One region of the Rhodoferax sediminis genome, then DNA from elsewhere that is predicted to be linked to it. Evidence: riboswitches for the same ligand, from Rfam matches in the RefSeq annotation. Region 1 holds a riboswitch; the other holds the start of a gene.
The links. Region 1 has a riboswitch for S-adenosylhomocysteine ahead of metH (methionine synthase). Riboswitches for the same ligand answer to the same signal wherever they lie in the genome.
Positions count from the first base shown of each region.

Region 1 (3,558 bases):
CGGTGGCGATGACGATCTTGCCCTTGGTGCGCACGTCGCGCCCGGCGGCCTCGTCCTGGCGCTTTTCTTCCTCGATGTAGGGAATCAGGTGCGCCACGGCCAGCTTCATCACGCGCGCCGACTTGACCACCTGCGGCAAGAACATCTTGCCCTGGCCGAACAGGTCGCCCACCACGTTCATGCCGTCCATCAGCGGGCCCTCGATCACGTGCAGCGGGCGCCCGCCCTTGGCCAGGATGCCCTGGTACGCCTCTTCGGTGTCCTCGGTGATGAAGTCGGTGATGCCATGCACCAGCGCATGCGACAGGCGCTGCCCCACGGTGGCGGGGCGCTCCAGCGTGCCGCGCCACTCCAGCTTCTTGCTGTCGTCGCGGGCCGCACCCTTGGCGTTTTCGGCGACCTCGACCAGCCGCTCGCCGGCGTCGGGGCGGCGGTTCAGCACCACGTCCTCCACGCGCTCGCGCAGCTCGGGCTCGAGGTCGTCGTACACGCCCATCATGGCGGGGTTCACGATGCCCATGTCCATGCCGGCCTTGATCGCGTGGTACAGGAACACGGTGTTGATCGCCTCGCGCACCGGGTCGTTGCCGCGGAACGAGAAGCTCACGTTGGAGACGCCGCCCGACACCTTGGCGCCCGGCAGGTGCTGCTTGATCCAGCGCGTGGCGTTGATGAAGTCCACGGCGTAGTTGTTGTGCTCCTCGATGCCGGTGGCAATGGCGAAGATGTTGGGATCGAAAATGATGTCTTCGGGCGGAAAACCCACCTCGTCGACCAGCACGCGGTAGGCGCGCTCGCAGATCTCGATCTTGCGCTGGTAGGTGTCGGCCTGGCCCAGCTCGTCAAAGGCCATCACCACCGCGGCCGCACCGTAGCGGCGCAGCAGCTTGGCCTGCTGCTTGAAGGGCTCCACGCCCTCCTTCATGCTGATCGAGTTCACGATGCCCTTGCCCTGGATGCAGCGCAGGCCGGCCTCGATCACCTCCCACTTGGACGAGTCGATCATGATCGGCACGCGCGCAATGTCGGGCTCGCTGGCGATCAGGTTCAAGAAGCGCACCATGGCCGCCTTGCTGTCGAGCATGGCCTCGTCCATGTTGATGTCGATCACCTGGGCGCCGTTCTCGACCTGCTGGCGCGCCACGGCCAGCGCCTTCTCGTATTCGCCGTTCAGGATCATGCGCGCGAAGGCCTTGGAGCCGGTCACGTTGGTGCGCTCGCCGACGTTCACGAACAGCGAGGACGCGTCGATGCTCACGGGCTCGAGGCCCGAGAGTTTCATGGGGGAAATTTGTGCATCTGGCATGGCTCACCTTGTGTCTGCGCTGACCCCCTGGTTGCAGGGCCAGCCGTTGATACCGGTGAGCGTCGTTGATCGGGCTGGATCCTGCTCAAGCCTGGCGGGCCGGCCATGGTGCCGGTTCGCTGCAACGCTCCTTGAGTTACCATGATTTTAATCGGGTCCGGCAGTTTGGGCTCGCGGCACCACTGGCGTAACCATGTTCAAGACCCTTTTTGGCAGAAATCCGGCGAGTTCCAGCCATTCCAACAACCACAGTGCGCGGCTGCGCGCGCTCGAGGGCTCGGCCAGCGCGGACAAGGCCGCCGCCATGCTGATCGGCCCGGCCGCCCTGATGCAGCTGAGCCACGACGAGGCCCGCATCGTGGTGAGCTACATGCGCCCGCACCGGATCGATCAGGGCACCATTTTTATCCGCGAAGGCGATGTCGACAAAACCGACTTCATGCTGCTGGTGCTCCACGGCGAGGTCACGGTGGAAACCATCGTGGTCAGCCGCTCCGAGCCGATCACGCTGACCGTGCTCGGGCCGGGGCGCGTGATCGGCGAGATGGGCCTGTTGGATGGCGAGCCGCGCGCGGCCTCGTGTACGGCCACCACCGACGTGCACGGCGCGATCCTCACGCGCGGCGGGCTGGCCCAACTGCTGGACGACGACCCGCGCACCGCCGCCAAGCTCATGATGGCGATCTCGCTGCGCCTGGCCGTGCGCCTGCGCGAGAGTACCGACAAGCTCAAGATGTACACCCAGCTCACGCAAGCCATGCAGCAGGAAATCAACCAGCCGACGGTGCAGTAGCGCGGGTCGGGGCCGGCCTTAGACGCCGCGCACCGGATCGCCCGTGGCCGAGGCCGGCAGGCCGAACACCCGGTCGAAACCCCAGTTGAAGACGAAGGTGTAGATCAGGAAGAACACCACCAGGCCCAGGTCCAGCAGCAGGGCCTGCAGCAGGCTGATGCCGAACCACCAGGCGATCAACGGCACCAGCGCCGCAATCAGGCCGCCCTCGAAGCCGATGGCGTGCGCCACGCGCCGGGCCAGGCTGCGCCCGCGCACGCTCTGGCGCGCCTCCCAGACCTCGAACAGGGTGTTGAACACCAGGTTCCAGGCCACGGCGATGCAGGACGCCGCCACCGCCACCCCGCCCGAGTCGCCCAGGCCGTGGCCCGACATCGCGGCCAGCGCCCAGGTGGAGCAGACGATGGCGATGAGCTCGTACAGCGTGACGTAGACAAATTTTCTCTTGAGGCCCTGCATGGCGCGCCGCTCAGTTCAAGCCGCTTCCTTGTAGAAAAAATCGCGCTTGAGCGTGCGCGCGGCCAGCGGCGCGACCGCCTCGCGGATGGCGCCGATGTGCTCGGGCGTGGTGCCGCAGCAGCCGCCCACGATGTTCACCAGGCCCTCGGCCGCAAACTCCTTGAGCAGGCGCGCCGTGACGTCGGGGGTTTCGTCAAAGCCGGTATCGCTCATCGGGTTGGGCAGGCCCGCGTTGGGGTAGCAGCTGATGAAGGTGTCCTCCGCCACGCGGTGCAGCTCCTGGATGTAGGGGCGCATCAGCGCCGCGCCGAGCGCGCAGTTCAGCCCGATGGCGAGCGGACGGGCATGACGCACGCTGTGCCAGAAGGCGGTGACCGTCTGGCCCGACAGGATGCGGCCCGAGGCATCGGTCACGGTGCCGCTGATGATCAGCGGCAGGCGTTCGCCGGAATGGTCGAAAAACTCGTCGATGGCAAACAGCGCGGCCTTGGCATTGAGGGTGTCGAAGATGGTCTCGACCATCAGCACGTCGGCGCCGCCTTCCACCAGGGCTTCGACCTGCTCGTAGTAGGCGGCGCGCAGCGCCTCGAAGCTCACGTTGCGCGCGCCGGGGTCGTTCACGTCGGGGCTGATGCTGGCGGTCTTGGGCGTGGGGCCCAGCGTGCCGACCACATAGCGCGGCTTGTCGGGCGTGGAGAACTTGTCGCAGGCGGCGCGCGCCAGTTTGGCCGACTGCAGGTTCATCTCGCGCGCCAGATTCGCCATGTCGTAGTCGGCCTGCGCGATGCTGGTGGCGCCGAAGGTGTTGGTCTCGATCAGGTCGGCGCCGGCCGCGAGGTAGCTCTCGTGGATGTCGCGGATCACGTCCGGGCGCGTCAGGCTCAGCAACTCGTTGTTGCCCTTGACGTGCTTGTGGAAGTCCTTGAAGCGGTCGCCGACGCTGCCGGGGCCGGCGTAGCCCTCGCCGCGGTACTGCTCCTCGCTGAGCTTGAAGCGCTGG
Region 1 is NZ_CP035503.1:4,291,319-4,294,876, forward strand. Features, by position in the region: gene metH (methionine synthase) at 1-1,282, opposite strand, end outside; S-adenosyl-L-homocysteine riboswitch at 1,357-1,445, opposite strand; gene EUB48_RS20760 (Crp/Fnr family transcriptional regulator) at 1,500-2,099, shown strand; gene EUB48_RS20765 (PACE efflux transporter) at 2,118-2,558, opposite strand; gene EUB48_RS20770 (homocysteine S-methyltransferase family protein) at 2,574-3,558, opposite strand, start outside.

Region 2 (3,558 bases), 580 kb from region 1:
CCCTGCGGCGCCAGCAGGGGCACCAGCGCGGGCAACACCAGCGTGAGCGAGATGAACGACAGGTCGCCCACGATCACCTCAAAATTTGCATCAAATGAGGCCGCAGCCCCCGCCACGTCTTCGCTATCAGCTATTAAATCAGTAGCATCCAGGGCGCGGGCGTTGACGCCCTCGATGCAGAACACGCGCGCGTCGCCGCGCAGGGCCGGGTGCAACTGGCCATGGCCCACATCCACGCCGACCACGCCGGCCGCGCCGTGCTGCAGCAGGCAATCGGTAAAGCCCCCGGTCGACTGGCCCACGTCCAGGCAGCGCTTGCCGGCCACGCTCAAACCGCTCTGGCGCAGCGCGCCCTCCAGCTTGAGGCCGCCGCGCGAGACGTAGCGCGCCTCGGCGGCGTCGAGCAGTTCAATGCGCGCGTCCGCGGGCACGTCGTCGCTGTTCTTGGCGATGGTTTTCCAGGCCGCGGCGTGCGTCATGGCGGGCTGCCAGCGCACGCCCGCCGCGATCAGGCGCTGGGCCTGCGAACGCGACGTGGCAAGGCCGCGTCCCTGCAGCAACTGGTCGGCGCGCATCTGTTCAATAGCGGTAGCTGTCGGCCTTGTACGGGCCGTTCTTGCTCACGCCGATGTAGGCGGCCTGCTCGTCGGTCAGCTCGGTCAGCATGGCGCCGACCTTCTTCAGGTGCAGGCGCGCCACCTTCTCGTCGAGGTGCTTGGGCAGCACATAGACCTTGCCGGCCTGGTAGGCGTCGGGCTTGGTGAAGAGTTCGATCTGCGCGATGGTCTGGTTGGCGAACGAAGACGACATCACGAAGCTCGGGTGGCCCGTGCCGCAGCCCAGGTTCACCAGGCGGCCCTTGGCCAGCAGGATGATCTTCTTGCCATCGGGGAAGGTGATGTGGTCCACCTGCGGCTTGATCTCTTCCCACTCGTACTTCTCGATCGACGCGACATCGATCTCGTTGTCGAAGTGGCCGATGTTGCAGACGATCGCCTGGTCCTTCATGGCGACCATGGTGTCGTGCGTGATAACGTTCTTGTTGCCGGTGGTGGTGACGAAGATGTCGGCCTTGTCGGCGGCGTACGCCATGGTCACGACCTTGTAGCCTTCCATCGCGGCCTGCAGCGCGTTGATCGGGTCGATTTCCGTGACCCACACTTGCGCCGACAGCGCGCGCAGCGCCTGCGCCGAGCCCTTGCCCACGTCGCCGTAGCCGGCCACGCAAGCCACCTTGCCGGCGATCATCACGTCGGTGGCGCGCTTGATGCCGTCCACCAGCGATTCGCGGCAGCCGTACAGGTTGTCGAACTTGCTCTTGGTGACCGAGTCGTTCACGTTGATGGCGCGGAACAGCAAGGTGCCCTTGGCGCTCATCTCGTTCAGGCGGTGCACGCCGGTGGTGGTCTCCTCGGTCACGCCGATGATTTCGGCCGACTTGCGCGTGTACCAGTTGGCATCGACGGCCAGCTTGGCCTTGATCGCGGCGTAGAGGATGCGTTCTTCCTCGCTGGTCGGGTGGGCCAGCACGCCCAGATCCTTCTCGGCGCGCTGGCCCAGGTGCATCAGCAGCGTGGCGTCGCCGCCGTCGTCCAGGATCATGTTCGGCCCTTCACCGGGCGTGCCCTTGGCGCCGAAGTCGAAGATGCGGTGGGTGTAGTCCCAGTAGTCGGTGAGCGACTCGCCCTTGATGGCGAATACCGGCGTGCCCTGGGCGGCGATCGCGGCGGCAGCATGGTCCTGCGTCGAAAAGATGTTGCATGAGGCCCAGCGCACCTGCGCACCGAGCGCCTGCAGCGTCTCGATCAGCACGCCGGTCTGGATCGTCATATGCAACGAGCCGGTGATGCGCGCGCCCTTGAGCGGCTGGGACTTGGCGAATTCCTCGCGGATGGCCATCAGGCCGGGCATCTCGGTCTGGGCAATATTGAGTTCCTTGCGGCCCCAGGCGGCCAGCGACAGGTCGGCAACAACGGAATCTTGGTGGGTGGCAGGTTTGAGAACAGCGCTCATGGTTAACTCCAAAAATGAATTTGAACAACCACGGGCTGCGGGGAAAAACTCACCGCACAGACCCGTGGGTGAGCGCAGTTGATGCACGGCGCGCCGGGTTTGGCAAGCCATGCTGTCCGAGCCTCGTCCACATGGTGTGAACTGCAACGCTCCTCGGAAGTGGCGTATTTTAGCGTGAAGCTCAGACGACGGGGTTGGGATGGACCCTGGCCGCGACAGGACTCACTGGAGAAGCCCGGGGTTGCTTTGCCAGATGGACCAGGTCAGCGCCGATGCAAAAGACACCCACACCAGGTACGGCAGCATGAGCACCGCGGCCAAACGGCGGATGCGCCAGAACGCGACGATGGTGGCGGCGATGAGCAGCAGCAACACCAGCACCTCTGCGGACGCCAGCGCCCCCTGGTGCCAGGCGAAGAAAAGCCACGACCACAGTGCATTGGCGGCCAGTTGCGCGACGAACAGCGTGAGCGCCTCTCGCGTTGCCCCCCGCTCGCGCCACACCAGCCATGCGGCCACGCCCATGAGTGCGTAGAGGACCGACCAGACCGGCCCGAAGACGGACGCCGGCGGCGCCCACGACGGCCGCATGAGTTGCGCGTAGAACGATGCCGCCTCGACCGATGCAATGGCGCCGACACCGGCCGCCACAAACGAGAGGACAAGCCAGGCAACGAGCCCCAGGAGTTGCATCTGACGGGAATGCGGCTGCAGGGTAGTGGTTGGCATGGGTCTAAAAAATGAGAGGGGACGCCCTGAACATTATCACTACGCCCTGGTCCGGCAAGCCGATGAGTCGCAGCAAAGGCCGCCTCTAATGCGTGCCCTGCACATGCTTTCGGCTTTTCGGCGCGGGGCGGTCTGCCACCATCTCGCCCGACAACCCCTTGAGAATGCCGCAGTCGGCGGCCGCGTTGGCCTCGCTGCATTGCTGGCGCAGCACCTTCAGCTGTTTTTCAAGCGATCGCAACTCGCGGATACGCTGCGCCACATGGCCGATATGCGCATCCAGCAGCTCGTTGACCGCCATGCAGTTCTCCTGCGGCGAGGCCTTGAAGCGCAACAGCGCGCGAATCTCGCCGAGTGCCATATCGAGCGTGCGGCAGTGGCGGATAAAGGTCAGCCGCTCGACATGCTCGTGGCCGTAGATACGGTAGTTGCCGTCGGTGCGGCCCGCTGGCGGCAGCAGGCCTTCACGTTCGTAAAAACGGATGGTCTCCAGCGGGGTGAGCGTCGCCCGGGCCAGTTCGCCGATCTTCACAGGCAGCTCCTTTCGAGGCCATTTTGAAACTGCTTGACTCTATACCGGCTACAGGGTTTTCAATAGAGGCCAGATGAGAAACCACCCCATGGCCGAAACCAGACACACCCCCGCCCCCGGTAGCGCAGACGGGTGCTGCGCGCCCGTGAGCGCGACGCCGCCAACGCCCCCGCCGCAGGGGACGCATGACGCTCACGCGGGGCATGATCACGATCACGACCAGCCAACGGGCGTTGCGCGCCTGGGCGCCGCGCTCGCGCTGGCGATCGGCGCGGAGGCGCTGC
Region 2 is NZ_CP035503.1:483,488-487,045, reverse strand. Features, by position in the region: gene EUB48_RS02290 (TlyA family RNA methyltransferase) at 1-575, opposite strand, end outside; gene ahcY (adenosylhomocysteinase) at 580-2,013, opposite strand; S-adenosyl-L-homocysteine riboswitch at 2,077-2,174, opposite strand; gene EUB48_RS02280 (TspO/MBR family protein) at 2,236-2,742, opposite strand; gene cadR (Cd(II)/Pb(II)-responsive transcriptional regulator) at 2,828-3,274, opposite strand; gene EUB48_RS02270 (heavy metal translocating P-type ATPase) at 3,363-3,558, shown strand, end outside.
Region 2: linked by a shared signal. The riboswitch ahead of ahcY (adenosylhomocysteinase) and the one ahead of metH (methionine synthase) in region 1 are both predicted to bind S-adenosylhomocysteine.